2 regions of the Paenibacillus sp. ALE3 genome follow, and region 1 is predicted to be linked to the other one. Evidence: riboswitches for the same ligand, from Rfam matches in the RefSeq annotation. Region 1 holds a riboswitch; the other holds the start of a gene.
The links. Region 1 has a riboswitch for cyclic di-GMP ahead of ACXHJ2_RS21650 (transglutaminase-like domain-containing protein). Riboswitches for the same ligand answer to the same signal wherever they lie in the genome.

Region 1 (16,271 bases):
TTTCTACAGGATGTAGGCTAATAGCCTCAGACCTATAACAAGGAACAAATATGTGCGTACTTGTTCCCTGCAAAAACTTTCTATATGATAACTATATATTCGATATTAGCTCTCATTATAGTAGCAGAAAACCCATAGAGTACCAACTAAACCCATATCAAAAGGAGTACATTTTATGTCCAATACATCAGCTAAAAAGCGGGAAATTCTGGATGCCTTTTTATTCAGACATGCCACGAAGGAATTCGACCCCGATCGCATCATACCTGAGGATGATTTTCAATTTATTCTCGAAACCGGACGACTTTCCCCAAGCTCCGTAGGATTTGAACCGTGGCAGTTTGTGGTCGTGCAAAATCAGGCATTGAGAGAAAAGCTGGCGGCGGTTTCCAGTGGTGGTCAAAAGCAAATTCCTGCGGCCAGCCACGTCGTCCTGATCTTGGCACGTAAGGATGTTCGTTATGATTCTCCTTACGTGGAGTACATGTATAAAGAGGTTAAGGGGATGTCTGACGAAGACTTTGCCTCCCTACCAGGCCGCTATAAGATTTTCCAGGGTGAAAACCAACGCCTGCTGGAAAACGAACGCACGTTATTTGACTGGGCCTCCAAGCAAACCTATATTGCCTTAGGCAATATGATGACAGCGGCAGCCCAGATCGGCATCGATTCCTGCCCGATTGAAGGCTTTAACTATGATCAGGTACATGCCATTTTAGAGGAAGAAGGATTGCTTGAGAACGGGCTGCTGGATATTTCAGTCATAGCCGCCTTCGGTTATCGTGCTCATGAACCCAAGCGGGAAAAATCCAGACAACCCCTGGAGAAGGTCACACGCTGGGTCCTGTAAATATTCGTCCAATACTGTTAGTCAATCTTTAAGTTTGACACAATTTGAACAGGCGGGCTTGCGATCACTCATCTTAACGATGGCCCATCGCAGCCCGCCTCTTTATTTAAAATTTTTTCTTCTACAACTGTTTGCTTATAGCCGTAGTCAAGTTATCCTATATAATAAGATGTATCTGCCTACAAAGGAGTACAGTACACGTGGAAAGATCAGAGATATTGACAAGGATTGTTATTGTCGATGATGAAGAGTTAGCTTTGGATTATATGAAGCGTCTGCTTGGCGAGTTACAAGGCATACATATTGCAGGAGCTTTTACGAATCCATTCGTGGCTAAGGACTATATTCTACTTGATGATATAGATATAGCTTTTTTGGATGTAAGACTTCCAGGGATCAGCGGAATTGAATTAGCACATCAAATTTTGGAGCACAAACCCCATATTCAGATCGTTTTTGTTACAGCCTACGATAAGTACGCTATTCAGGCCTTCGAGCTTAACGCACTGGATTATCTGCTCAAGCCGGTCACGACAGAACGTCTTATCAAAACCATGAATCGCATTCTGAAGCGTGACGATCAAGCTGCCTCCATGCCTGAGAATCAGCCTTCTGTTCTCCAGTTACAGGTTTTTCAATATGTCGTCTTTACATTACCGGATCAGCAACCCACTGTTATTCAGTGGAGGACTAAAAAGACCCAGGAGTTGTTTTTGTACTTGCTCCAAAATCATGACCAATGGGTTCGCAAATCAGCTTTGATTGAATTACTATGGCCAGAATATGAAGAAGATAAGGCCTACTCTCTTTTATATACAGCCGCTTATTACATTAGAAAAACGATAGCGCCGTATCATTCCTTTTTAGAGATTTCCAATACTAATGGCGGTTATATTTTGCACACGCAAAACGTTCTGTTAGATACAGAAAGATGGGAGTCTCTCCTGGCATCCGCTCCACAGATGAACAAGGAATCCATCCCATATTATGTAAAAATGATGGAACTTTACAAAGGCGACTATTTACAAGAATATGACTTTTGGTGGGTTGAAAGCGAACGCCAAAGGCTGCATAAAATGTGGTTATCCATATCATTAAAAATGGCAGAATGGTATAGAGGAAACTCCCAGCCAGAAGAGGCGATCTCTATTTATGAGGGCATCTGTAGTCGTCACCCCCAAGAAGAGGAAGCCTACTGGGGATTAATGAAGACCTATGCTGAGATGAATAAAAATAGCTTAGTGATCAAATGGTATGATTTATTATCATCCGTCTTATGGGAAGAGCTTCATGAGAAGCCCAATGAACAAATTACAAATTGGTTTAAAGAGTGGCAAATGGCTCATGCCTAATTTCACGACTGGGAATCATTCTCCGTACCCGTAGAGTCCCCATTAGAAGCGTCACTTACTTCGCCTCGTTCTGTATAGAGGACCTACGGGACAGAGATATTATGTTCCTTATCTTTGTACCTGGGGAACATGGAAGCTTACCGTTGTACCCTGGTTGGGAAGACTGCTAATAGATAATCCTTTACCGTATACTTGCTTCAAACGTCGATCTGTATTCCGTAATCCAATCCCGCTATCCTGTTCTTGATGAGGACTCAGCAGACGGTCCAGTTCCTCTTGACTCATGCCCACACCATCATCAATGATCGCTATTTCTGTTCCATCCTCCCGCTGCTGAATACGAATACACAATGTTCCTCCATCTATCCGATTCATGATACCATGCCTGATTGCATTTTCTGCAAGTGGCTGAATCGATAACGGTGGCAATAGCAAGTTTATCTGTTCGTCTACTTCCCATACAATATCTAGTCTATTGCCAAAGCGTTCCTTCTCTATATAAAGATAAGATTTCAGGAGAGCAAGCTCATATTCCAGTGATACGACTCTATCCAGATTTTGAGGGTTAAAGCTTGATCTTAAATATTTGCCGAATTCTTCAATAAGATTCACCATTCTGGTGTGATCCACATGACTTAAAGATGCAATGGTATTCAAGGTGTTAAACAAAAAATGAGGTTTGATTTGTGCCTGTAACCACGCAGCCTCCATCCAAAGCCTCTCCCTTGCGGACTTTTTAACATCAGTCAAGGCACGGACCCTTGATTTCAATTCCATAGAATCCACAGGCTTCATAATATAATCGTTGGCCCCTGCAAGAAATCCCGTATATAAGTCCTCCTGCTGACTACGTGCAGTCAACAGCAACACAGGCAGCTCGGAAATGCTAAAGTATTCCCTCACACGCCGAGTTAACTCATAACCCGACATTTGGGGCATCATGACATCGGCTATTATTAAATCCCATTCTCGATGATCCAGCCTATGCAAGGCATCCTGGGCACTGGTTACAGTGACAAGGTCGTAAGGCTCCGACTCCGAGGCGAGAATGCCCTCTAACACCCTTAAATTGACCGGATCATCATCTACTGCGAGTATGGCAGATCGTGCAGAGCCTGCTGCAACTTGCATCACAGCTTCGTTCTGTAGAGCTATAAAATCAGTATCTGCTTCTTCATCCATACATACCTGCTCGTTATCTCGTGATTCGTCTGGGGTAGGTGAGGGATCGAGCGGTAGTGTGAAAGAAAAGGTTGAGCCTTGACCAAGTTCAGAACTTACACTCAAAGATCCTCCATGAAGCTCCACCAATTGCTTGCTGATACTCAACCCAAGTCCAAGCCCATCCCCAATAACCGTCAAATGAGAATTTCCTTGTTCATATGGACGAAATATTCGCTTTTGCGTCTCCTCATCTATCCCAACGCCAGTGTCACGCACCTGAATACTGGCCATTTCGCCTTGGATGTGTGCGTGAACGGAAATAGTCCCCTCAGCAGTATGTTTAACAGCATTGTGAAGGAGATTGAACAGGATTTGGATTACTCGGTTTTCATCCGCTAATACATTCGGAAAATCAGCAGGGATGTTAACTACCATGTTTAAAGGTTTCCCATCTGTCATGAATTGAAGCATATCCAATACACCCGAGGCTACAGCCTTGGGCTTCAGGCTTCTTTTTTCCAGAATAATATCCTTTTCACGTAGACGTGTAACATCCAGCAAATCATTCAATAATAAGGACATACGGCGGCCGACCGTAACAAGCAATTGCATGTTTCTCCTGTTGGGTTCATCCAGAGCGCCGCCCCGGTTCTCCAGCACAGTCTGTGCTATATTGATCATCCCATGCAGTGGATTTCGCAGCTCATGAGAGGTGTTGGCTAAAAATTCATTTTTCACCTGATCAGCGCGCTGCAATCTGTCCGACAGCCTTCTCAGTTCAGCATTCGTATTAAAAAACCGTTTGAACCAATACGATGCAAATGCCACAAAAGCCAGCACAATATCCCAAGGGTAATAGGGGAGATCACTCGTTTTGAAAATGCCCCACAGCATGCTGGATGCGATGCTAATGGATGCTAGCAACAGAAAAACAGCCTCTTTTTGCCCTCTGAATGTTCTAAGAAAAGCAAGAGAGGGAACTGTAGCACATAGAGTAATAGCTGGTAATGCGATAAGAATCATAAGAAATGCATACAGGCTGGATGTAGGTGCAAGTAACACCAGAAGCGCAAAACAACAGTGGCCTATAAAAACAATCTGAATGATTCGGGATCGAACCAACAGAGACTGCGCTAGCTTCAGTACACACATGCCTATTCCAATATAGGAAAGGGTGGTTATTTTTAACGAAAGACTCAGATTAATGGGGAACCAGTCCAATAAAAGCTTGTCATCGTCTGTCAAGATGGATAATACCGTGCAGATTACAATTCCCGCAAAATACAGAAGCGCCTTCTTTTGTGGATTCATAAAAAATATAACGACTATATATAATCCGTGAAGCAGCAAAATAATACATACCATAATCTGCATTGCAATCGTGAAGTTGGTTCGGCTATTCACAGCATCCGCGCTTCCAAAAACGATAGGCTTCATAATTCCTCCACTAGCAGAGAAATCAAAATTGGATACTTGGATGACAATCTCAATGGTCTGCCTGTTCGCATCAAACATAGCAGAGAATGGAACAGTCGATCCTATATGCTGTTCGACCTTGCTAGAGACCTGACCACTATGACTAATTAAACGACCGTTCACAAATATGTTGGATGCCGTACTGATCTTTCCAATCCGAAGTCCGTATAGAGTGTCCTCCGACCTGTCACTCAAAATAAGCAGCCGATAGGTTCCAACGCCATATGCCTTATGATCCACAGGAGATACTGACTCACTCCATAATCCTGGTACCTGAATGGTCTGGCGCTGCTTCTGCATAAGTAAGGATTTCAGTTCGGCAGGAGAAGATAAAGTCCCAGGATAAAATTCCCACTCCCCATTTAATGGCAGGGTCTTTATCTCCTGCAGATTCAAGCCCCTCAGATCCAGAATTCCCGCCTTGGCCCGGGGATAATCCTGATTGTGGTAATAATCAAACCACAACAAACGCAAGCCGATAATCACGATCAGAAATAACAGCGTAATTAAAAAAAAGTTCCGCTTATTCATCTACTGGTGATCCGGCACCATACATCAACGTACCGTTGCCGGGCTCTCATCTGAACCAGCAGCATTGGATGGTGACCAATCCTCATAGTTTCACAACCTTATCTACACAAATATCATTTATCGTTCCTTAGCTCAGATTGTCCGTGCTACTCAAGCAACATACGAACCCCAGTAAGCACAATTCCAATCAGAAAACCTGTAAGCGCACCGTTAATCCGAATCCATTGTAAATCCTGCCCCAGCTTGTCCTCCATTAAAGCGATCAGTGAGGCATCATCCATTCGATTTACATTTTCTCGAACCAGATTACCAATCTGGCTATGGTTTGCTTCCACTACTCCGGTAACACCTGCTACGATCCACGAATTGATCTTGTCCAGCAGCTCCGTATTTCTCCATAAATCAGACAGCATTTGATCCAGCAAAGGTACAATGTACACCGTTACATAACTGGCATCTTCCATGTAATCCAGCAGATTACGACGAAGCTCTTCGAGCTTATCGGATATAGCTGCATCACCTTCCCAAGAATCAATAAAGGTGTTTTTCCAGTGATTTAGCCCCTCCCTGACCGTATCTTTGGCTGCCAGATGAATCAGCTGTGTGTTGAACCCATCCAGGACGGCCTGACGACGCGGATGTCCTTCATCTCGAAGCTCCGCTACGCGGTCCAGCAAAAAGTGACGAATCATCTCGCCCATACGCTCCTCATTCAAATAGCCAAGGAAAGCGTTCAGGGCAAACTGCATAAGCCCGCTGACCTGCAAGCCGCTAACAGCCTGCATCCCCAAGGTGCCTAGCGTAACCCCGGTGTCTGACCGCATTAGCCAGGACTCCGTCTGCTCCAGCGCATAATCCAACGCCCGTTGGTCATACTTTCGCTCGCCAGCTTGCCGGGCGAGCACCTCTAGCAATGGTCCTATATCGAATTCAGTCGCCTGTCGCTTAACCCCGATTGCGATGGCCGGGGCCAGCTCTGCCAGCGGAATCGAACGGACAAGTTGCTTGGCAAGAACATCTATAAAAGTAACCGCTTCGGGCGTACGTATTCCTTTTTCCACACTTTTCAGCACCAGCTCTGCCAGTCTAATCTCGGCAATTTTAGATGCAATACTTTCTTTATGAAGCAAATTATTCTCGACCGTGTTAACCAAGGCATCGGTCAGCTTTCCCCGATTTTTAGGGAGAAGCGCTGTGTGTGGAATCGGAATGCCCAGCGGATGACGGAATAACGCGGTTACGGCAAACCAGTCTGCCAACCCTCCTACAAGTCCGGCTTCAAAAGATCCGGCCAAAAGACGGGCCCAGCCAAATTGTTGAAAAGGTAACGTAGCAGCAAAGCCCGCTCCCATCATAACAAGTGACCAAGCTGCTGCGGTTTTTGTGTTTTTTGTTTTTCCCATCATGTAGTCCTCCAAACTAACAGTAAAATTTGTTTCATTACATCTGTAGTACCATCATATCATTGCCTGTGCAGATACCAAAGGTAACCATACTCTATTGTCAACAAATTGCATGATATTTAAAATTTGCACATTAGCTTAAATTGAGTTCGCATAACCACACTTATCCATACATTTTCGTGAACAAAATCACAACAATTAAGTTACAACTATTTTCTAACAAAATGAGCCCTTTGAATCATTTTGTCGAATTATGGTCCCATTTTTCTTGCAACCTAAAGGATAAATGCCTCAAAAAGTGGAATTGCAAGATTACGATATATTCATTGAGGAAATTAATTATTTCCAACCTCATTCTTTATTCCATCAATTTAAGGAATAAATTCCAGAATGACCTTATCCTTTTCAAATAGGTGCCTTCTGGTTAATTTTGTTATATGATGTATAACCCCAAATCGATACATGAATATACTTTAATGTGATAAAATAACCTTTGTAAATGGGAACTCCGGTTCTAAAAGGATATTCATGAAACAAACTACAATTGTCTTACTAAAATTGTTCTTTTGTAAAGGAATTGGATATGACAACAAACCAAAAAAATGCCCAGTATGTCTGGAGCGATGATCCAGTTGCAATTATATGTACACCCTCTGCTTTTGCTAAAAAATCCCTCTTTTATATACAGGAAATAGGCTATTTCAAAACAGATGCTTATGTAATGGAACGGCAAAAGCTCACCTCTTTTTTGCTCCTTTTTACTCTGTCTGGGAGAGGGGAATTACAATACCGGGGCAAGGATTATATATTGAAACCTCATGATATGCTTTTTATTAATTGCGAAGAATATGTACAGTACAAAACTTCCTGTCAGAAGACATGGGAGTTTATTAGTGTGAATCTATATGGCAATCTTATTGACCATTTCTACGAACAATTCGATAAACACAATAAGCCCGTAATCTCACTAAAGGATTCAAGTACAGTACTGGACAAGCTGCGCACCTTATTACATGTACAGCCAGAACGAAGCTTATCATCTGAGCTGCTCTCATCCAGGATAATCGTTGACTTGTTAACGATTATTTTACAGCACCCTTACACCAATCCCAATGCAAATTCAGATGGAACTGCAGAGGTGCGCAAGGTAAAGCAATATCTGGATCAATCCTATTGTGAGCGGATCACGCTGGATTCGCTAGCAGAAATGTTTGGTCTAAACAAGTTCAACCTGGCTAAAAACTTTAAAAAACAGATTGGCTTTTCCCCTATTGAGTATCTTATTAATGTTCGTATCACGGCTGCTCAAAGCTGGCTTAAAACTAGTGATGTAGCTATTGTGGACATCGCACAATATGTGGGCATTCCCAACACAAGTCATTTTATCAATCTGTTCAAAGAGCACATTGGAGAAACGCCTCATTCCTATCGCAAAAAATGGGGAAACCGTATAAAATAGGTCTTATGTATAATCTGCAAGCTTTCTTTGTCGATAAATAGCGAAAATCTGAGATTTAAACTTGCCTAATAGAGTACCTAACTGATAGAATAATAGTACAAGCTATTCAGGATAAATGGCAAACTTGTCGAAAGGCAAGGACGCAAAGCTACAGGGCCTTCTGTATGATGGCAGCCAGCTACCGGTTGAAGTGGCTTTTTGTCGTGCTTATTTTTCCCGAAAACTTTATACGAAATGGCAAACCTGTCGAAAGGCAGGGACGCAAAGCTATAGGGCCTTCTATTGATGATGGCAGCCTGGCCACCGAAAGGAAGTTTTTTATGGGGAAAATGATACTTTCCACACTTCTCCTATTTTTCATGCTGTCCGCAATTCTCTTAAATTCGACAATTTACGCTGCTGATAGTGTTGCATGGTTGGACCAAAACAATGTAAATCATGGGACGGTCAGTGTGCGCTACCCTGTTAAACCTAACGTTAAAACCAAGATTTTGGTTACCAAAGATGCACAAAAATACTCTTATAATTTAACACCCGGGAAATCCGAAGAAGTATTTCCTCTCCAAATGGGTAATGGGAACTATAACATCAGTATTTTAGAACAGCTTAGTGGTAATCAATATAAAGTGATAGGACAAGATACGATCGAGTTAAAGCTAAACGATAGCAAAGCGGTGTATCTTAATTCCGTTCAAAATATTAACTGGAGTAGTACTAATCAAGCGATTCAAAAAGCCCGTGAGTTAACCCAAGGTGCAACAACGGATCGCGAGAAGCTGCAAAAAATCTATGACTACGTAATTAGTCATATCAAGTATGACTCCAATCAGGCCTTTGCCTTAACGACTGACTATCTGCCACAAATTGATCATACGCTAAGCTCTCAAAAAGATATTTGTTATGGTTATGCTTCACTGATGGCTGCTATGTTACGAAGTGTAGATGTACCAACCAAGCTGGTTATGGGCAAATCTTCCTACGTGGACACTTATCATGCCTGGAATGAGGTCTACATCGATAATCAGTGGGTGGTCGTAGACACTACAGTAGATGCAGCACTGTATATGGGTAAACAGAAATTCGAAATGGTCAAAGATCCCTCCAAATACATTAAAACAAAGCAATATTAATATCAATGTTTTTAATTCATATTTTTTAAAAAATGAAAAAATAGAACTACATTTCTTGAAGAGCCTTGATCACATGATCAAGGCTCTTTTTCTATCCTTGTTGAGAAATTGTTGAGATGTGGCATGTATTCTAGTCCAGGAAGACAATGAGATTTCCAACCATTATCTAATTTCGAGTCAAAAGGAGGAGGTTCATCCCGAACATGAATTTTCATAAATTCTGAACAAGTAATTAATGCGGCTAACATAGCATCATATGAATGAATGATGAATATATAAATACAGTTCTCTCGACCTCGAAGGAATAACCATTAGCCGTTAAATAAGAGTATTTTAAGAATAGGAGATTTGTTTACCGTATGAGAAAAAAATGGAATACAGCAACGGTTGCGCTATTGCTCTTTTTGCAGTGTTTGTTCAGCACAACACAAGCTTATGCACAAAATCCCGACTCTACTCTGCCAGTGACCCCAGGAACCGATCCGGTTCAGAGTGTGACTAACGATGTTTATCCAATGCCCTCAGAGCCAATTAACATCCCACCTGCTGTCCCGGCTCCAGTCCCTGAACCAACTGCTGGCTCAACTTCTGAAGTTAGGGCAACTCAAGAAAGTATTTTAACCAAGCTAACCCTTACAGATTCTACTGGAAGTGTTATTGATGCAGTGTATAATCCCGATAGCCGTATTGATATTGGTTCCGCCATCCATTTAGGCTATGAATGGGAACTGCCGAACCATACGTATAAAGCTGGAGACACCTTTACCTTTCAATTACCTGAGCAATTCCAAATTTACACAGATATTACGTCTCCTTTGACGAATACAGATGGAGAAGTAGGTCATTTTACCGTAGACCGTCAAGGTAAAGTGGTTATGACATTTAATGATTACGTAGAAAGCCACTCTAATGTCAGCGGTAAGCTAGAGATCAAAACTGAATTTAGCACACAAATAGAAAAAGGCAGTACACAAGTTATTATTGCGATCCCGATCAAAGGCGGCGAGCAAACGGCTATCGTAAATATTAAGCCTGCAGCTGGTCCTACAATGGAGAAACAAGGAAAGTTTGATGGAAAAGACCAAATTCATTGGACAGTTGACGTAAATAAACACTTGGATCCTATCAAACACGCTGTAGTAACCGACCCAACTCCCCAAGGACTAGAACTAGTCAAGGACTCCATCCGGGTAAACCATTTACAAATTAATGTGAACGGAACCACCGTGCTGGGGGACACTGTTAGCGCAGATAAGTATACAGTAGAGGCTGATCCGGTTGTGCCGGGCTTCAGAATCCGTTTTAACGAGGAGAGTATTAACAGCGCCTACCGAATTCAATACTCCACAAACATAACAAGCGAGGATACTCGTTTCTCCAACACAGCCACTTTTTCAGGGGACGATGTGAAGGATACCTCCGCAACAGCTACAGTCACTGTTCAACGCGGGGATTTTTTAAGCAAAAAAGTGGAGAAATACGACCCAGTCACACAAACGATCTCATGGGCAATCAAATATAATTTTGCCAACAAAAAAATTCCCGCAGCTAAAGCCGCGTTAAGTGACCGTTTTAATAACAGCCAACAACTCATCATAAATTCACTTAAAGTGTATAAAGGGGATACACAGGATGAGCTCCCTGCATCCCAATACAGCGTCACTCCAGTTACTGACGATCATGGTACCAATGGTTTCAATCTGCTTTTCAATACGGATATTGAAGCCCCATATACCATCCGTTATCAAACAAAGGCTATAGATCGTGTAGTTAAAAATAGTAAAATAACGAACAGTGTAACTTCTGATGGGGTAACAAAAGAAACAACCACCGAACTGAAAAGTATAATTATCACCAAAGGCTATAAGGAACCGAACTATAACACCAAAACAATTCCTTGGGTCATTTCTATTAATGCGGATAAGTATACAATGGATCAAATCGTTATCGACGATGCCTTTCCGAATGGCGGTCTGGCCTTATTGCCGAACACATTGAAGATCCAAAGCGCGGACGGAAAAACAACACTAACATCACCGACAGACTACGAACTGATCCCTCTTACGCTGGATTACAAAAAAGGGTTCACTATACGTTTTCATAAAAAGATTCAAGACACGTACACCATTAACTACACAACTACCTTTAACAATGAATGGAAAATCGACAAAACCAAGCCGGACTTTTGGAATAAAGCCTCTATCACTTGGTTATACAACGGAACAACACAAACTGCTGAGGCCGAAGCTCGATTATGGCCGGACAATATGACCCAGCAAAATGGGGCGAAGTCAGGTAGTTACAATGCCAGCTCCAAGCAAATTACATGGGACATTAAGGCCAACTATAACCGCAAAACTCTGAATCATGCTGAAATTAGGGATACCTTGTTACAAGGGCAAAAACTGGTCCCAAATTCTGTTAAGGTATACGATATGACCCTGCTTGGATGGTGGAATGGCGTACAGAAAGGGGCCGAAGTACCTTCGAGCCAATATACTCTGGTTTTACCTTCCGCCGCTAACAACAACGAACTGCGCATCCAGTTTAACCAGTCCATCAACTCTCCTTACTGGGTCACTTTCCAAACAACATTGGAAGGGGAGCTTATTGATAAAGAGATTAACAATAACGCTCTGCTTATGGATGGAAAAAATGTAGATTCGGAATGGGCTGCCAAAGTGTCTGTACCCCACGGCGGAGAATACGTGACAAAGTCCGGTGCTCAGAATGGAAATAAAATCGACTGGAACATCCATATCAATGAAGGGCAATCCCATGTTTCCAATGCGAAGATCGTGGATACGCCCAGCAATAATCAAATTCTGATTGAAGATTCCTTTCATCTATACTCCACCAAAGTGTCTGCCAACGGAGAAGCTGTTAGGGACACTGAGTTAGTCAAGGATCAGGATTATAAGCTAAAAATAACAACGACTGCTCAAGGTCAGCAATCCTTTGAGCTTGCCTTTGCGAAGGCTATATCATCGGGTTATATTTTGCAATATCAATCCTTTCTTCAAGCTGAAGACAAGGCAAAAGTGAGCAATAAGGTTAATTTCGAGGGCGACCGTTTGACCACCGAAATCAGGGAAACAAGTAAGGAAATTACCGTGCGCACATCCTCTGGTTCAGGATCAGGAGGAGGAGTTACGGGAAGTCTGGAGATTACCAAAGTTGATGAGGACGATCACAATAAGGTTCTATCCGGGGCACGTTTTGCACTCTATGACAAGAATCAGAAAAGAGCACCTCTTGTCCAAACTACCAATTCGGACGGGAAAATCGTATTTTCTTCATTGAGTTATGATGACTATATCCTGGAGGAGCTTACTGCTCCTGAAGGCTACAAAATAACAGCGCCAAAAACAGAAATCAAAATAGATACAACTATTAAACAAAGTTCAGGCATTAAACAAATCGTAATCACCAACAAAAAAGACACTCCTGTTGATCCGGGTCCGGGTACACCTACTGATCCAGGCACCCCTACAAACCCAGGTACGCCTACAAACCCAGGTACACCTACCGATCCGGGTACACCTACGAGTCCGGGCTCAGGCAAAAAACATGATAAGGACCCTGAAATAACTGAACCTCCGGCGACGCCTGTTACGCCCGTAACAACCGAAGAACCGAAAATTATCGAGGATGAGGATGTTCCGTTGGGCGTTCCGGTTATTGAACAGCCACCTGTAGAACCAGAGGCGCAACCATCCGCTGAACCAGGGGTGCAACCTGAGACACCGGAAGCCGATCCTCACCAGGAGCCTTCTCCGCCCGTGAAGATTGAAGAAGACCCAGTACCTAAGGGTGTAATCCGCCTACCAGCAGAAAAACCAGAGAATCCAAGTGATCCGGGTCATACACCCAAGGTGGATACATTGCCAAAGACAGGAGAAGACAGTCCTGCTCCCTTCTATGTAAGTGGCATGTTCTTAATTCTTCTGGGGGCCTATCTGGGTTATAGACGAACGCATAAAAAATAAATAACATTTTATAATCAAAAATCCCCCTTCTCAGCTCATCACTAGCGAGAAGGGGAATTATTTTACATGTCCGATCTATGGATTACTGTATTAGGAGGCTTTTCAATTGAGTAAGCTGGCATACGTGAGCATCATTTTAGGAATCATCATCATGTTATTTCCTACCGCTAATGAATGGTTGGAAGATCAAAAGCAAAAAGAGCTATTACAGGAAGCTGAATCATTATCAAATACAGATACATCGACACTGACTCCCGAAATGATGAAAGGATATACAAATTTGTCCAATTGGCTGACAAATACTGCAGCAGCGGATGGGCCACAATTGTCACAAGCCACTCCCCCATCGTCGGCTTCAGAGCAAGCCCCAATCGCTACAATCCAGATTGATCGTATCGGGCTGGAACTTCCTGTACTCGAAGGTGCAACCCAACAGCATATGAGATATGCAGCCGTACATATGTCGGAAACTGCGACACTCGGCCAGGTGGGGAATGCTGCCATAGCCGCTCATCGCTCACGAACAACTGGACGTTTATTTAACCGGCTTAATGAGGTGAAAATCGGAGATCAGATTCTAATTCACACTCGGGGTGAAAAATACGTATACAAGGTCTACAACATTTCAGTCGTCACTCCTTCAAATGTCTCCGTTTTAAAAAGCATCAAGAAACAAAAGCTTCTCACACTAATTACCTGTGATCCTCTTGTAAATCCGACACATCGACTCATCGTTCATGCCAGACAACTAACCTAATGCCGCTAATAGAAGCGGAATAATCTATAAACTATATTGGTGGTGAACCCATTGAGTATATCTTTAACAGCCTTACTTCTAATCGGTCTAACTTTGGCGCTGTGGATATATACGTTAATTTTTTTACATTCTGTGATGATGGAAAGAAATTTGCTGCGGAAACTTGCCTATCAGGACCCTGTAACGGGTCTATTCAATCGGAATGCACTTGAGCTATTTTGGAAACGAAGCAACGGCAAGGAAGGCTTTGCTATTATGTATCTTGATCTGGATGGATTCAAAGCCATTAATGACACATATGGACATCAAATCGGTGATAAGCTGCTCAGACGGGTAAGCGATCATTTACTCCAGGTAACAAACTCCCATCAGAAAGCTTTTCGAATCGGTGGTGACGAATTTCTACTCATTATGAAGGATTATGATGCCGATCAGGTCACAGTTCTGGCAGAACTGCTGCTGCAAAAAATCAGCGTTCCTTATAACATCCAGGGAATCAATCTTCAAGTTACAGGTAGCATCGGGATTACTATGCATCCTTCTCCGAAGAAGCCCCTGCCTTCTTTACTGAAAGAGGCCGATATCGCCATGTACCAAGCGAAAGGAATGGGGAGAAACCGCTATGCTGTATACCAGAGGATCAAACAGAGGCCAAACGTCAGATCATATGGTACTGCACGAGTGATAAAGTTTGCAGCTGGTTTTCGAAAAAAAACAAAGATCCAAAGTATACAACAAATGGCAACTCTCTAACACTAACAAAAATACCCGTAACAACAAATCAGGCGGGTAAGGTCCTGTTTATCCAGGATTATACCCGCCGATAAAACATTCCTACTCCACCTTACCCTTGGCAATCAGCTTGAAATCATCAAAGTGGAATCCTGGTGCAACAACACAGGTTACCAGCACAGGCTCATCCCCCAGCGGACGTGCCGTTTGCCATACAGTTCCTGGTACGAGTGCTTGTGGATGTTGTCCTGCCTCCACATCTGCACCAACGATAATTACCGTTTCTTCGCCAGGTTCTTCTCCGCTTCCACCCAATTTTAACTCTATAGGGCTTCCACTATGGTACAACCACAGCTCGTCAGAATGGACCACATGCCATTCGGAGAACTCACCCGGATGCAGCAAGAAATACGTAGACGAAGCTGCAAAGCGCGGACCGGAATACACATCCGGCAGTACAGGCTTCGGAATTTGAAAATTGGCCTTCCACATCTCTTTGTACCAGCCGCCTTCTGGATGGGGCTCCATGCCCAATGCCGTGACTAGCGGTGAAATAGCTTTCGTCATTGTCTATCCTTCCTTTACCCTAAATTCCTTCTTCCCTACTGTAAAACATAGCGCTGCTTTTGTCACGTTTCTCCCTCTGCATGTCGAGGTTTCATAGTTTATGTCAAACTAAATAACATTAAATTGTGGATATATATTCGTTTTCATCATATAAATAACAAATAACTAGTGTAAAAACAGCCAAAAACACTTTTCACGTAAAGTTTATTGACATAAAATCTTGTTTTTTATTGTAAGCTTATAGTATCATGAGAGAAATTTCGAAATTCTAATAGAACTGCATCATGTCATTCCGTCTACTAAGCGATGTATTCAAGTCAAAAAAGGGGTGAGCTCTCTGATCCATTTTCGCAATGTCAACAAGCATTACGGTCACTTTCATGTACTTAAAGACATCAATCTTCAGATTAAGGAGGGCGAGGTCGTTGTCATCATCGGTCCCTCCGGCTCAGGTAAAAGCACCCTGCTTCGCTGCATCAATCGTCTGGAAACGATATCTGATGGGGAGCTAATCGTTAATGATGTCCCCGTGCATGACAAAAAGATTGATATTAACGCCTTCCGTCGCAATATCGGGATGGTGTTCCAGCATTTCAATCTGTATCCCCACAAAAAGGTGATTGAGAACATTGTACTGGCACCGATGAAGGTACTGGGCATCCCAAAAGAAGAAGCTATTCAAACTGCCCTCACCTATCTGAAGCGTGTCGGAATTGAAGAAAAGGCACAGAGCTACCCCGCCCAATTGTCCGGTGGACAGCAGCAGCGGGTTGCAATTGCCCGCGGACTTGCAATGAATCCGAAAATTATGCTGTTTGACGAGCCGACTTCAGCTCTGGATCCCGAAACGATCGGAGAGGT
Region 2 (16,271 bases), 940 kb from region 1:
AGAGTTGCGGTAGTTCGTCAATGCTCGTTCGGCGAAGAAAGCGACCCACACGGGTAATTCGAGGATCGTCCCGCATTTTGAACATCGCACCCTCAATTTCATTTTCCACCAGCAATGCAGACAATCTGGCTTCGGCATCAGACACCATGGAACGAAATTTGATCATGCGAAACGGCCGCTCATGTTTACCAATACGGATTTGATAAAATAATGCACTTCCTTTGGGGTCCTCCAGCTTGATCAACAAAATGACGAGCAGAAATACCGGGCACAGTACGAGGATTCCAATAAAAGACAGTATAATGTCCATACTTCGCTTCACGAACGGATATACGCTCCATCCTTGTCGTCGTTCAAGCCCATGAGCGACCGGATATACATCCACTGACGCGCTCAGCACTTTGGCCTTGTTCGAGCGGGAAGAAGACACGTCTCATCACCTCACTCCTTATTGATAAATATTATTTATGCATTGTTAAAAGAATCTTATATACTCTTATTCCCCCCGATTTATTCATGTCAGATTGCGTTCCTCCATACCACGCTCGGCGCGGCGCTTCACGTTATTGAGCACTACACCCAAAATGCGCGCCTTTACTCTTTCCAAATTTGCCTTCGCCTTCTTAACGACATCCTTTTTGACCTTCCCTGCCTGCACTACCAAAATGACACCATCACACATGGCACTTACAATGAGGCCATCCGGAAAAGACAGCAGGGGTGGCGTATCCATCAGAATCACATCATAATGTTCTTTGAGCTCAACCAGTAGAGCCTTCATTCTACGGGAACTGAGCATCTCGGACGGATTGGGTGGATTCGGTCCAGCCGTGATCGCATGCAGATGATCAATCCCGGTTTCCTGAACCACATCCTGCCATGTCTGTTGATTGGCAAGTACCCGTGTCAGCCCTGTATGATTGCGCAAACCAAACATATGATGCAAGGAGGACCGACGCAAATCCATGTCCATAACCAGCACCTTTTTTCCCTCTTGCGCATAGGTTACAGCCAAATTGCTAATCGTGACTGTTCTGCCTTCACCCGCCTGAGCGGACGCCACCATCATCACCTCAATCGGCTCGTCTATAGAAGAAAACTGGATGTTAGTGCGGAGCATGCGGTACTCCTCCGACACGGAAGACTGAGCATGCAAGGATGTAACGAGCTGATTATTGATTAATCGCGGCATATTGTCCCTCACCTACCTGTTTAGGAGTTGTAGTAGAGCTGTCAGAGCGTCTATCTTCTTTTTTCATTTTTGTAATCAGGGATAAGGTAGGCAGACCAAGTTCTTTTTCAATATCTTCCTCATTTTTAAATGTATCATCCAATACCTCCAGCAAAAACGCCAAGCCTATTCCCAGCAATAAAGAAATGGCAAAAGCAATAAAAATCTGTATAGCGGGATTATTGTTCACGGGAACTGCTGGATCATTCAGGCTGGCTTCGCTTAGGATGGTGACATTGTCCATTTTCATGATAGAGGGGATTTGCCGTTTGAATACTTTGGCTACCGCATTGACGGTTTTCACAGCCTTCGTATACGATAAGTCGCGGACTGTAACATCCATGACCTGTGAATCACCTGCGGTGTTTACTCTTAATTTTTGCGCCAAAGCTGACGGAGTAACCTTAAGATCGGGGAAGCTGGCGACCACCTGATCCATAATCGCCGAGGAGATCATAATTTGCTTATAGGAGTTCGTTAAGGCTATGTTGGTTTGCACCACACTGTAATCGACGACACCTGCACGGTCCGGTCGTGGCGTCTGATTAATAATGAGCTTGGCGGTAGCTTCATAAACTTGCGGGGTAAAATATACATTTTTTATGCCTACTACAGTACACACCAGCAGTACAATGCTACCAATTAACCACATTTTTTTGCGAATCAAACGGATGTACTCTTTCAACTGCACAAGACCAGTCCTCCCTGATTGACTTGTTTTCGATGGAATAACGCTTGTACTGATCCTCTGCATGACGGGGAAAAGAACGATGCATGACCCTCTAATCTATAGTAGAATGTTGTATAATAGCGCATAGAAGGTCTAGCCAGCGAATAAGCACAAAATGCTCAATCATCGTTGGCCTCTTAAGGGTATATAAATGAAGATATCAGTGAAAACTATGAAATATAGATACGTTATGTAACTTGCATAATTAATTTATGATACAAATTGTATCTTGTCAAGCGCAAAATTGCTTTTCTTACCTCTCTTAACCTTGCCTTCAGGAGGAAAAATAGATGAATTATGGAACCCGCATCGCTGAATTACGAGAACATAAGGGACTAAAACAAGAGGAATTAGCGCAATCCCTCGGAATTACGCGGGCGGCTCTTTCTCACTATGAAAAAAATAGACGCAAGCCAGACTTTGAGACCCTGACCAAGCTCGCTGATATTTTCGAGGTAACCATCGATTATTTGGTGGGACGTACGAGCCACCCGACAGCAATATTGGATTCAGATGTGAGGGAATTTGTGGATCAGCTTGAACTGTCCGACGAGAATATCCTGCAACGTTTTAACCTGACGATTGACGGACGCACCTTGTCTGAGGAAGAAGCCAAACGTTTTATCGCGTTTGTTCGAATGGAACGAATGATGGAATAAGGAACGCGCCGCTGCTTGATGTTTTGCTCAAGTAGGATCAGCAACTGAAAATTACACGCGCTTGTCTTTCCGGTACTTCGTTCTATCAGCATCGCCCTCCAGCCATTCTGGTGTCGTGATCCCACATTGGAGCAAAATGTTCCGGATGTCCAAGTGGATGGCTGCTTTGCCTGCTTTCCGTGCGTTGTCTCGAAGAAGAGGGCCATTCCCCCCTAATTCTGTTTCCTTGTTCATTCAGCACTAACCTCACTTTATTAGTCTTGGTCACCGGAAAGAAATTCCCTACAAACCATGTATGTATAGTCATGAACAAAACTATTATATATGAATACATACCTGCAATGTTGTCGTCTTATGACGAGAATATAAAAGGATTTTCTTATTTTTTTCTCCATTATACGTAAAGTATTGGCAATTCAGAACGATTTACAAATAAAAAAGAACCTGTCAGGTCCTATTTTCTCCTGATAGGTTCTTTTTTGCTTTCTTTCGGAATGATGTTAGATATTCATGAGGTAAGGTCCTATATGCATTCCGGTGTAACTAAGCAACCTCGGCTGCCTGAGAAACCTGAGTACCTCCGGTCGCTCGGACTTTGTAGACATAATGACTTCCAGCTTTTACGGTGCGGTCCGTATACGCGCTTCCTTCTACTTGCGAGGCAATCACCTGATAGGCACCGTCTGTCCGGTCAGCACGCAGCACATCATAGGAAGTTACGCCTTCTGCTTGAAGCCAATTAATCTTCACCGCTCCATCTTGAATAGAGGCGGCTTTGACCTCTGTTGGAGCAGAGGCTGCGGCCTGATCTGTGCTTTTTAATTCCAAAATATATTGTACCGATTCGCCAGGCCCCAGCTTTTCTTCGAAATCAAGGGCAGGAGAAGCCTTGAGCCCTGATATGGATCGCTGCGCCTGAGAGTAGGTGGAACCCGCTCCGAAACGTTCCCCCGTGTACAAGCCAGCTTTCGGCATCGTTACCCGCACACGAACGGTCTGCGTTGTGGATTCAAAATTCACTAGGTTCACCAGCAATTTGTTCGAGGTAGCGCCGCTACCTGCCAGTGGTTTAAGCTTGGATGTATCCACCGCGCGAACATAGACCATCTTATCCTTCGTCTCCTCTGGATTCAGTATGGTATAAGTCAGCGGTTTACCATGCGTAGCATACGCTAGACTCAAGCGTCTCATGATCTTAACGCGAGTGTCCTGTCCTTGCCCAAACGGATAAATTTCCGTGTTAGCCGGGTTGTGACTTTGCAGATCAAAGCCCGTTTTAAACAGCGTATAATCCTTATAAAAAGCAGCGTGCTGGATAAACATATCGGCAAACCCGATTTGCGATCGCATAATCCGATCGAATGCAGCTGCTTGTGGCTGACTAGCCCCGTAATCAGGATTGTCTCGATGCGTATCGTTAGTACCAAACTCCGTGTTTAGCATCTTTTTCGCTAGTCCGTTGCTCGAACCACCGAAGGTTTTCAAATTCTGAACGAAGCTGCCCCCGCCCTCTTCATTATACGATTCACCGTAGGCATGTCCGTTGGTCAGGTCGGTGACTTCTTCCAGCTGTTTACGCTGCGCCGGGTCCCGTTCCCATCCATCCGGATCACCGCATTTTTGCGTACCTCCGGTTTGATTTTTGCACGCCTTGGTAGAGTATGTCGGCCAGTAGGCCCAACCCGGCGCTACGGTTTTGAGATGCGGTGCCAATTGCTTGCCTTCCGTATTCAACCACTTAGCCACAGCCAGGTCTACCGCCTTGGAACGGTTAAACAATCCAGGTTCGTTATCTACTTCATAATATTGAAGGTATGAACCGTATTTTTTTACATAATCACGCAACTTTTGCTTGGCCGTCTCTGGCAGAGTACCATCTTTTTGCAGCTTGATATCACCTGTGTATAGATACAAAGCAGACGATTGCATATTATACTGCTTTAACGTTTGATAGTAATCATCCACATCTGTGCATGCCTTGCCTACATTACTGGCACAAGTTACCCTCATGACGTTGCCACTATAAGCAATTCCCAGCCATTTGAGAACGTAAGGTAGATGCTTAACTGCACCCTGATCATAATAAAATTCTTTATTATTCACATTCGTACCGGTCAGTATATATTTCCCATGTACTGGTTCGGCCGCAGGGGAAGCTAACGTCTCCAAGCTCAAGTCATCCCAAGTCCACCACACATTTTTATCTTCTGCAGAGGAGCAGTATAGGCAGCGCGCTGTCTTTAGCTTGAGTACGTTAACACCACTTTGCAATTGTTCTTTGGGGATATACAGCTCGTAGTTATTTTTGAAGTTATAGGTACTCCCAGTACCGGATACCCCGGCAATCTGAATAATTCCGGACAGCTGATGATTTGAAAAGACTGCCATCTGCGGCACCGCTTTGCCCGCATCCAAAATCCGAACACGGAATATCATACCATTGGGAGGAACCTGATTCAGTTTATACTGAAGTGACAGTTCTGGATTCGTGGATGCATTCAAACCTGGAGGAATATCACCACTGCTGAGCAATACCGGAACTGTTGTACTCTCTGCTTCCGACAACGCCGAGAATGTTCCTTTAGCAGAGGATTCAGTAGAAGCTGCTGCTGCAGAAATTTCGATATTATCCCTACCGACTACTCCTTTAAATTCCGCTGAAGAGTCATCCCTCTGGCCCAGCTTCCATACTGGACTGGCCGCCGCTACCTTATCCGTCTGCAATTCTGCACTTTTTGAAGGCGTGTATATAAACCAAGCGATCATGGCTAGAGCTGCGACACCTAGTAATCCGGATAATACGACCGTATACCTATGGGTCAACCATTTTTTCATCATATGATACACCCTCTCTCCTCAAAATTTATGACCGGGAAAGAGTATCTATCAAGGAAGAAACAAAGCGTTTCCGGGAACCACCGCTTTCGCTTCATGCTGACTTTCCCACATCAGACGAGCCATCGCATCGCCTTTTTCATCATAGTATTCCACTTTTAGATCTACCATTTTACCTGCTTCCAAAGCAATACTGCCTTTACGCTCTGTCCAGCTTTGTTTGAACCAACTGTCAATCACCAGCTTGCCGTCTACCCATACGCGAATACCATCATCGGATATAGTTGTAAATGTATAGGTCTCGCTGTATTGTGGTTTGATTTTACCTGTCCAGCGAACCGAGAACTGGTCGGCATTTACCTTGGGATCAGCAGCAACGGCGCGCCAGTTATAATCCAGCTTGCTGTCTGTACGGATCAAAACAGGACTGCCGTTCACATTCATATTGTTAAAATATTCGCCCCGCAGCCCGTTCACATATACTACATCAGGAACAGAAGGAGGAGTCGGAGCTGGGGGTACGATTACTACTGGCGGAACCGGGATAGGCTCACTTTGTCCCTCATCCGGTAAAGTCGGCACATCTGCCCCAGGTTGTTGGATTGCTGCCAGCCCATTTTTCACATCATCCCGTGTCAAACTCCTCGAATCGTTCATATAATCCTGTATTTGATTGGTTGTGTTATTCTCAGTCAGCATCTTGCCCCAAGTCATGGAATACACCCATTTGGGCTGTGCCTGCAGCACCTCAGAGCTAGGCATCTCACCATGCTCGCCAATGGCAATCGGCTTATTCCGTGCCAACCCGAGCAGTCCTTCATAATGACTTTGCTTAAAATCATTGTTGTAGATGTCTACTGCCAAAATATCCACTTTGTCATCCCCCGGATATTTCGGGGTATACGGGACAGTGTAGGAATTGGGAGCATTGGGACTCCACACCCACAGCAGATTGTTCAACTGATGCGTGTTTACAAAACGGTCGTACATGATATTCCATAGCTGATTGAAATTGTTTTTGTTTCCCCACCAGAACCAGTCACCATTCATTTCATGATAAGGTCTCCACAATACTGGAACACCTGCATCACGAAGCTGCTTTAACGATACAGCGACCTTATCCAGATCGGCAATGAAGAGGTTATACTGCGTAGTGCCTGGTGTCACGTATTTATTGAACTCCGCCTGACTTACTTTCGCCTGCACATTGGCCCAAGTCAGCGGTCTACCCGGCAACGCTTCATGAAAAGTCATCGTCACAATGCCACCAGCTCTGCTCCAACGAATAGCGCTATCGACGACATTTTTACGTTGTGCTGCTTCTGTAGTGTCGGATTGACCAGAGATGGCTCCCATCTCATAGCCGTGCAGACCCACATACGCCTGGCTGATTTTTTGGACCTTGTTGCTTAATTCATCTGGACTTTCCAGATAATCATGCTGACCAGTGACTGTTTTCTTTCCAGAGATGCTGAGTAAATAATTGTATAGTTCACGGGCCTGAGTAGAAGCGTCCGAATTAACAGGTTGTAATGAAGCGGCATTCACCACAGACAGAGAATCACCAAAGCCGACGGGAAACAAAGAAAAAAGTATAACAACGGGGAGTACATGACGTATCAGTCGATACAGAGGAATAAAATTGAATCTCACTTTAGCTCTTCCTTTCGGTAGCCAGGCTGCCATCCTTACGGGAAGGCCCTTTAGCTTTGCGTACCAGTCTTTCGACAGGGCTGCGTTTATCGTTGGAAGGAGTTTGGATTCCTTCTTACCCTAAGTATCGACTTTTTTTTACCAAAATTTAATAGGTCATGTTCATGAATTTACAGGTTTTCGCCCAATTTCGACAGTTTGGGCCATTATTTTTCATCAAATCTTCTTTTTTACGTTTTTACGCAAATAATTACGAGATAAATTGATGACGAGAAATTTCATTCCAATCCATACAAAAGCGTACAATATCCTCTTCAACCAACTCAGAGCCAGTCTGAACTTCAATCAAATCCACATCGGTTACAGCCAAAATGCTATGCTTCGTCCCTTCAGGGATGCGAACTACGTCACCGGCCTTCACTTTATGTAGCTTCTCATTCAAAATAATTTCCGCTTCGCCGCTAATAATGGTCCAGATTTCACTTCGTTTGAAGTGAAGCTGGTAGCTGATATTTTTACCTTTGTGTACGCGGATTCGTTTGGTCAGTACCTCATTACCCTCGTCATACTTTACATAGTCTACAACCCGATACTGTCCCCAACGACGTTCTTCATACATTGGACGCTGATCATGAGCCTTGAGCACTTCCTTGATGCGTGGACTTTCTGCCTTATTGGTCACAAGAATGCCATCTGGGCTAGCGGCTACAATCAGATCATTCGTTCCAATGATCGCCACAGGAATGTCCAACTCATTAATAAGACTCGTATTGACGCAATCTTCCGTTACTACCCCTCTACCCACTTGCTGATGAGACATCTCTTCTGTGAGTGTATTCCAAGTTCCTAGATCCTTCCAAAAACCATCGTACGGAAGCACCACGATGTCTTTTTCCTTCTCGACTACTTCGTAGTCAAAGCTGATTTTTTCCAGAGACGCATATTGTTTTTGCATTTCTTCATAATTCAGCGGCAGGCCCTTTGATGCCAAAATATCCAGCAAATAGCTTAATTTGAATGCAAAAACCCCGCAGTTCCATAGAGCATTGCGTTCTATTAGACGCTCCGCCTGCTCCCGGTCGGGTTTCTCTTGAAAATGGCTCACTTCGCAGTAGCCTGTGCTACCTTGGGTGGCATCGTTTTTCGGAATAATATAACCGTATTTCTCTGAAGGATAGGAAGGGACAACCCCGATTAGTGCAAGCTTTCCTTCACTCTCCTGAAGTGTATGTTCGAGTTGGGCTACGGAAGCAAAGAAAGCATCCTCTACATAAGGATCTACAGGCAATATAGCTATAATTTCATCAGGCGAAACACCCGCAATGGAATATAGATAAGTCGCTGTCAGCGCAATCGCAGGAAAAGTATCTCTGCGTTCCGGCTCAACAATGATGCGCGTATTCGATCCGACTTGACTCTGGATCATTTCGACCTGCGCTCTCCCTGTCGCAATAAACGAGGATTCGGATAATCCGTTGTCTCCCAATTGTCTCCATACCCGCTGTACCATGGATTCCGAAATCCCTTCTGGGCTCTCCAGTACCTTCAAAAATTGTTTGGAACGGGAATCGTTGGATAACGGCCATAATCTTTTACCGGAACCACCAGACAAAAGTACGAGCTTCATAAATCTCCACTTCCTCTCTATATTGGTTGGTGATCGAATGGGGCAAGGTTGAGTGACCCGCTACGGGCTGGATTTGATCTTACGATCGCTGTTGGACCGGGATTCATTCGATTGTATAATATCGTATCAAGGTTTGAATCCCGGTCCAAAGGCGAACGCTATCGCTTCTCCAGATTCAAATCCATTCCTGCGCTACTCAAAAATGCATCATATCGATCATACCTTGTGGTGCAAAAGGCACGACCGGACATTATTAAGTCCGGTCAGCCTGTAAAAATCTCACGCTTTCGGCGCTTGCCCGCTGGGCTTGCAAGCTTCTAGTAATCGAGGTTTCGTAACGCCTTGCCAAGATTACTGCGACAACTGCAATGGCGTCTTAATCGGAAGGAGCGGCTTCAACTGTGCCGCTCCTTCTGATACGCCCTTCTACTCCCATCCCATAAGGTGGGAGATTAAACATCGTGACTTGGTGCGGCAAAAGCAGCGGAGCGGGCAGAATTGTTCTGAAGAAGCGTCAGCGTTTGCCTTTATCCCCGGATTTTAACCTTTGAATGTTTTATACAATCCAGAAAATCCGGGGGTAACAGCAATCGGAAGAACAATCTGGACGCGCAGCGCCTTCAGCGCCTCCCACATCACCACAGTCACTTTTTAATCTGTCACTTTTTAAACTTCCACTTTATCTCTGTTCCATCCACTCATCCGCGGACGACCCACGGAGTAGTATTCCAGCCCAGAGCCTTGGATCTGTTCCTCGGTGAATACGTTGCGACCATCAATCAGCACTGGCTTGTGTAGAATGGAGCCCAATTGCACGAGATCAACTTCTTTGAACTCTTCCCAATCCGTCAGCAGGCACACAGCATCGCTTCTTTCGGCGGCTTGCTGCGGGGAGGAGCACCATATAATATTCGGGTGATCCACGCGCTCCTTGAATTTATCCATCGCAATGGGATCATACAGCTTGACAATAGCACCTGCCTGAATGAGCGTTTCTACGATTTCCAGTGCTGGAGCTTCGCGGATATCATCTGTATTGGGCTTGAAGGCGAGGCCCCAAATGCCAATCGATACGCCGTTTAGCTGACCCAGCGATTCACGCAGCTTGGATACAATCATAAAGCGCTGGTCGGTATTTACCTCTACCACCGATTTTAACAACTTAAATTCATAGTCTACATTACCCGCAATTTGGATGAGCGCATTCGTATCTTTCGGGAAGCAAGAGCCCCCGTATCCGATCCCTGCTTGCAGGAAAGAGGAACCAATCCGTTTGTCCATGCCCATACCTTCAGCCACACAGGTAACGTCCGCGCCAACCTTTTCACAAATATTAGCAATCTCGTTAATAAACGAAATTTTAGTTGCCAGGAACGCATTGGAGGCATATTTGATCATTTCAGCACTGCGGATATCCGTCACATAGATTTTATCCGTGAATACCTGATGCAGAGTGACCATTGTTTCACGCAAACCTGTATTGTCCAAACCAATAATGACGCGATCTGGATGAAGCGTATCATTGATGGCTGAGCCTTCTCTCAGGAACTCCGGCGCGGATACAATATCAAAAGACAAACTCGTATGACGAGCCACTACGTCCTTAATCTTTTCGTTTGTTCCGACAGGTACGGTACTCTTAGTCATAATAATCTTGTACCCGTTCATGGCTTTCCCGACATCGGCGGCCGCCTGTTCAATGTAGGACAAATTCGCCTCGCCGTTAGCCAGTGAAGGCGTACCTACTGCTAAAATGACGATATCCGAGCGACGTACCGCATCGGCCAAATCCGAGGTGAACTCCAAACGGCCAGCTTCCAGATTCAACGCGATCAATTCCTCAATACCCGGTTCATAAATCGGAGATTCTGCCCGGTTCAACATGTCGATTTTGTACTGCTCCAGATCGACACAAATCACCTCATTACCTTTTTGCGCAAAACACACACCCGAGACGAGTCCAACGTATCCAGTACCGATTACAGCCAGCTTCATTCCGTTCATCCTCCTTTTAGAAAGTTCACATAGGCTTGTTCTACATACTTTTTCAATTGATCCTTGAAGTTATCTTCATCAAATTTGCGAGCATGGGTAATGATATCGTCCACATTCCATGCATGTTGCTCAACTTTTGCGACGGCCTCCAGCACATCGTCTACTTGATGCTTGCGGAAAAATACGCCGTTCACCTGAGGAACAATCGTATCCAGCGCTCCCCCGCCCTGAAAAGCGATAACTGGCCGCCCGGCCGCATTCGCCTCCAAAGGCGTAATACCGAAGTCCTCTTCCCCCGGAAAGACAAGCGCCCGACATTCGGCCATCAACTTGTTAACCTCTTCGTCCTCAAGTCTGCCGAGGAACTCAATGTTCGGGGCAGCCATACCTTCGAGTCGTTTACGATCCGGTCCTTCGCCAACGATGCGCAGCTTGAGACCGTTACGTTTGAATGCCTCGATCGCGAGATCAATGCGCTTGTAAGACACCAATCGGGATACGATCAAATAATAGTCACCGATGCTTGTAGCACGTTTGAAACGGGATGTATTGATAGGAGGGAAAATAACATCTGCCTCCCGTTGGTAATAGTGCAGAATTCTCCGTTTGACGACGGAAGAATTGGCGATAAACTGGTCTACGTTGCGAGAAGTTTTGGCATCCCATGTTTTCAGCCTGTTCATGTACAGCTTTAGCATATTTTTGAGCAGGTTGGATTTGGACTGCCGGGCCATATATGTATCGTAATCCCAGGCAAACCGCATCGGTGTGTGACAGTAACAAATGTGAAACGTATGTTTGGGTACCTGGATGCTTTTCATAAATGCGCTGCTGGAGCTTAAAACAATGTCGAAATCCCTAAAATCAAAATCACGGATAGCGATGGGATACAGCGGCAGCACTCCTTTGAAATTGGTCTTCACTCCTGGGATGTTTTGTAGCCAAGTGGCTCTAATATCCGCATCCTTCAAGTTGCGCGACAGGCGCTCGTCGCTGAACACCGTTGTGAAGATGGGAGCCTCCGGATACATATCATGGAATACCTCTACTACCCTTTCCGCTCCGCCCATTTGGATTAGGTAATCATGTGCTATCGCTATTTTCATCTGAATCATCCTTTAACGCGAATGTCGGTCAGACTCCTGCCAACAAACCCTTATAGTAATGAACTATATCCTTAACAGTGTTCTCGATGACAAAATGTTTCTTGACCCGTTCCATCCCTCTCTCACCCATCTGCTGACGTTCCTGTGGATGCTCCAGCATCCAGCGGATGGCTTCTTCCAGCTTGGCCGGGTCTCCCGGTTCAATGAGCAGCCCGGTTTCATTAGGTACCACCGTTTCCTTGGGACCACCTTCGTTTGAAGCGATCACTGGTAAACCTGCAGCCATGCCCTCAATAATGACTTGACCGAATGGCTCCGGTGTAATGGAAGTATGAATTAGCAGGTCACAGCGCTGCATCAGACCCTGAATGTCATCGACGTGTCCCATCAGATTGACGTTGGTCAACCCATATTCGCGCATCGTGGATTCCAATCGTTGTTTGTATTCCTCTTCTCCGAACAACGCATCTCCAGCCAGCCAGAATTTCACACGCTGATCTGGTAAAAAAGAACGTGCCGCTTCCAATAAAATATGTTGTCCCTTCCATTCCGCCAATCTGCCGACCAATACGACGTTAAACGAGTCATCGCCACGCAAATGCGCAGCCGTATCACGAGCCGTAATTGCTTTGGCAAAAGCGGAGTAGACGACGAGCGTCTTTTTGTCCGGGGGTAATTCCAATGCACTCAGCGTGGATTTGGAATTGGCAATCACACCGTTAGGCAAAAAGCGGGACATGAGCCGAATCCCTTTGGCTACAATCGGCTTCAGATACGGTGGACCGATGTGGTCACGGATATGCCAGATCAACGGCAGCTTCGCCGATTTGGCGGCTACTGCACCATACAGTGCAGATTTGAGTGAGTTTGTGTGCACACACACGACTTTTTCCTCACGCAGCAATGGCGCAAGTTTTCTGCCGTAAGCCAGCAACCGAAAGGCTGCTGCAGGTGCACCCAGATTAACGGCATTTCGTCCCCGATTGCGAATCGAATCATCTAGTGGAACGATACGCACATCAATATCACGCTGCCGAAGCCGATCTGCCAAATCGCCCTCCTCCGCCAAAATAACGAGCGGGTCGATATGTTCCCCGATATTCGTCAGGATGTTATACAAAGCGACTTCGCCGCCGCTCCATCTTGCCGTATGGTCAATATAAGCTACTCTCATCATTTCGCCGCCGCCTTTCTGTCAAGGACCTGTCGGAACACCTCTTCTACCTGTTCCGCTACATGTCCCCATGTATATCTGCTCAGGACATGGTCCCGGCATTCCCGTGCATTCGGTAGAAGTTCACGATGATCCAGCACACGTAGCAACCCTGCAGCAATAGCTTCACTGTCCGTCCCCTGGAACAATAGCTCAGGACGGAATCCTCTTAAGATTTCCTTGTTGCCGCCTACAGGAGTGGCCAGCACCGGTAGGCCCGAGGCCATCGCCTCAACTGTGATCAGACCGAAACCCTCTAGTGCCTGTGTTGGCACAACAAACAAGTTCGAGGCTTGATGGTACAGGGGCAGCTCCTCATCCGACACATAACCAAGCAACCTTACATGGTTATGAAGATTGTATTCCGCCACCTTGGAAGCCAATTCCTCCATCAAGGGACCCTTTCCACCAATCAGCAGCAGATGATCAGGGTGTCGCTCGGTTACTCGTCGCCATGCTTCGAGTAGCTGTAGCAGTCCCATGCGATTAACAAGACGACGAACGGTTAGCACAATCGTCGCATTTTGCGGCAAATTCAGCCGCTTACGTACAGCCTCCTGATCCTCTGCCGGATGAAACCTTTCTACATTCGCCGCACCAGGAATAATATGAATTTTGCTAAGTGGTACTTTATAGTGCTCGTGCAAAATATCCCGAAAAGTCTCGCTTAGCACTATAAATTTATCCGCCAGACCATAAGCTTTCATTTCAATGGATTTGGCCAACGTCGTTTTAAGAAAATGCTTAATTCCCTGTCCTTCAATCTTCATTTCCTCCGTCCACGGTCCGTGGAAGGTGGTAACGACCGGGATTCCTCTTTTTTTCGCCTCCAGTGCCGGTCCGACACTATAAGGAGCAAAATGGGAATACAGCACATCGATCGGTTGCTTGTCGAACAGTTCTGCTGCATATTTTTGCATCAGCTCTCGGCGCTTCCAGATGGATTGCTGCTTGCTGCCAATCGAATGAATACGAATACGTTCAGCCTGAGGCTGCTCATCACTACAAATTAGAGCATCCAGCGTATTGCGCTCTAGCGTAAGCTGCTCACAGATGGATTTGAAATATGTGTTGAGACCTCCTGGCTGTAAGGACGGCCAGCTCAATCCCGTTGCCGCGATACGAAATCCGTTATTGTACGACATAGCTGGTTTCTCCTTTCTGCTCGGTCTGTCCGCCATCCACGACTTCTATCTTTTTTCGCCGCTTGGTTAACTCATAATGCTTGAAACAGACGAGAAACTCATACATCACCCAGAAAACGGCTACAGCAAAACCCGCTAACCCCTTGCGGTATAAGCCTTGAACAAAATACTTCTGTACAAAGCGGGCGGGGGGCCTCCACAACAGTCTGGTAATTCGAAAGGATCTTCCTTTGTTAAATGCCGTCTCTGCTTCCAGATCTGTATATTTGTTAAAACGGGTCATATGATCACTGATGCTGCGGAATCCATAGTGCCATAACACGCCCTCCAGATGGATGATCTGAGAAGAGGCTACATCTGGCATTTCATGAACAAGACTATTCGTAATGCCATAAATTCGCCGATTGTACAAACGAACCAAATACTCGCCTTTGTTCATCCATTTGCCGAGAAAATCGCCAATGCGAAATACGGAATAGGCTTTGGCCGGATCGTGGAGCGTTTCCTTTACTTTCAATAAGTCACCAAGCAACTCTGCATCCACTACTTCGTCTGTATCAATCAGGAAAATCCAATCAAATTCCGCTTTATCAACACCAAACATGCGCTGTTTGGCATAACCGGGCCATGGGTTGGAAAACACCCGACAGCCCAATGATTCAGCTACCTGAATCGTATTGTCCTTGCTCCCTCCGTCAATGACGACGATATCGTCCGCAAAGGGCTGGCAGGATTTGATGGCAGCAGTAATTCGAATGCCATCATCCTGAGCGATAATAACTACGGATATCCGGTTGTCCGCGGGAACGCTAGACATGTGGTTCATTAGCGGGTGCCTCCTTCTTTATCTAACCGTTAACTGGCTTTTTCCGGATGTAGTGTGACATCGTTGATCGGAGCCATTGAAAATCTTGTTTGGAAATAACCAGTCTTGGAATTTTCATTTTCAGAACGAACTTAACATTACATAAAATGAAAACGAACCGTAAAATCCCCGAAGACAGCATTGCTATCCCTGCACCCGTCAATCCATATCTCGGCACGAGTATGGACAGCAATGGAATGACGAGCGCCAATCCGACACCCTGTAGAATGGTAACCAGTTTGGGCTTACCCAACGCCATAAATTGTTGTGCCAGCACCATGGTACCTCCACTGATAGCAACCTCAAGCACCAGAAACCGGAATACCGTAAGCGCTTGTTTAAACTCTTGACCATATAACAAGGTGAATACGAACGGAGCAACCAGCATTAACATCACCGCAGCCAGAAAGGTTGCCGTTGAAGTCACTCGAAATGCCCGAAATGTTATGGCCACCGCCTCTTCCTTATCCAGTCCGGAGGCTTTGGGAAACAGCACGACAATGATCGAGGTTGAAAATACATTTACCATCCGGGCCAGGCTGACCGCTACCGCATATAAACCGAGATCAGCGGGTCTGAGCAGACCCGCAATCAAAATCTGGTCAATGTAAGTGGAAACCTGCCCCATGAGATCATTCCCGTATGAACCCATACCGTAGGTAAAGAGATTTTTAAATTGCGTCCAGCTGTTCTTCACCTTTGGTTTGTACAGCCGAATCATTCGTATCGTGACACCGATATAGATCGGCAAGCCTGGCAGTAAGTAGGCCAATGCTGAGGTGTACGGATTCATCGTCCCCGTCAGGATCAGAATCGCCAGTCCAAGCAGCGTACTAAGTGGTACCAGATACCGAAATAAATTGTACTGTTTATATTCCGAGCGAACTTGAAGCAATGCATTATTGATCTGTGAAATCGCTATGAGTGGACACATCATCATGGAGCACTGCGCGAAAAGTATGACCGATGAAGAAAAAGAGCGCAGCCAATAAGGAATTAGAAATACTCCGATGAGTGTCGCCATCCCCCCGAACACCGTAGCCAGCAGCAAGGCCAGACCATACAGCTTACCCGTTTCCTCAGGTTTCCTTTTGGCATTGTAAATCAATGCAGATGGAACACCGAAGCTCATGCAGAAGGCAAGAAATTGGGACCAGTTCACCATCGCTGTCTGTTCTCCGCGTCCAGTAGGACCCAAGAATCGTGCCGTCA

Region 2: linked by a shared signal. The riboswitch ahead of ACXHJ2_RS17385 (glycosyl hydrolase) and the one ahead of ACXHJ2_RS21650 (transglutaminase-like domain-containing protein) in region 1 are both predicted to bind cyclic di-GMP.

Annotation. Positions count from the first base shown of each region.
Region 1 is NZ_CM134214.1:4,822,836-4,839,106, forward strand. It holds gene ACXHJ2_RS21625 (NAD(P)H-dependent oxidoreductase) at 176-850, shown strand; gene ACXHJ2_RS21630 (response regulator) at 1,051-2,202, shown strand; gene ACXHJ2_RS21635 (hybrid sensor histidine kinase/response regulator) at 2,311-5,373, opposite strand; gene ACXHJ2_RS21640 (DUF445 domain-containing protein) at 5,520-6,776, opposite strand; gene ACXHJ2_RS21645 (helix-turn-helix transcriptional regulator) at 7,360-8,235, shown strand; cyclic di-GMP riboswitch class I at 8,343-8,421, shown strand; cyclic di-GMP riboswitch class I at 8,462-8,543, shown strand; gene ACXHJ2_RS21650 (transglutaminase-like domain-containing protein) at 8,595-9,365, shown strand; gene ACXHJ2_RS21655 (LPXTG cell wall anchor domain-containing protein) at 9,725-13,354, shown strand; gene ACXHJ2_RS21660 (class D sortase) at 13,461-14,111, shown strand; gene ACXHJ2_RS21665 (GGDEF domain-containing protein) at 14,247-14,864, shown strand; gene ACXHJ2_RS21670 (cupin domain-containing protein) at 14,946-15,410, opposite strand; gene ACXHJ2_RS21675 (amino acid ABC transporter ATP-binding protein) at 15,739-16,271, shown strand, end outside.
Region 2 is NZ_CM134214.1:3,881,176-3,897,446, forward strand. It holds gene ACXHJ2_RS17355 (sugar transferase) at 1-430, opposite strand, end outside; gene ACXHJ2_RS17360 (CpsD/CapB family tyrosine-protein kinase) at 515-1,192, opposite strand; gene ACXHJ2_RS17365 (YveK family protein) at 1,173-1,922, opposite strand; gene ACXHJ2_RS17370 (helix-turn-helix domain-containing protein) at 2,252-2,620, shown strand; gene ACXHJ2_RS17375 (hypothetical protein) at 2,672-2,854, opposite strand; gene ACXHJ2_RS17380 (hypothetical protein) at 3,164-5,458, opposite strand; gene ACXHJ2_RS17385 (glycosyl hydrolase) at 5,507-7,108, opposite strand; cyclic di-GMP riboswitch class I at 7,122-7,203, opposite strand; gene ACXHJ2_RS17390 (sugar phosphate nucleotidyltransferase) at 7,359-8,735, opposite strand; gene ACXHJ2_RS17395 (hypothetical protein) at 8,784-9,056, shown strand; gene ACXHJ2_RS17400 (UDP-glucose dehydrogenase family protein) at 9,402-10,730, opposite strand; gene ACXHJ2_RS17405 (glycosyltransferase) at 10,736-11,836, opposite strand; gene ACXHJ2_RS17410 (glycosyltransferase family 4 protein) at 11,865-13,013, opposite strand; gene ACXHJ2_RS17415 (glycosyltransferase family 4 protein) at 13,010-14,194, opposite strand; gene ACXHJ2_RS17420 (glycosyltransferase family 2 protein) at 14,181-15,020, opposite strand; gene ACXHJ2_RS17425 (lipopolysaccharide biosynthesis protein) at 15,043-16,271, opposite strand, start outside.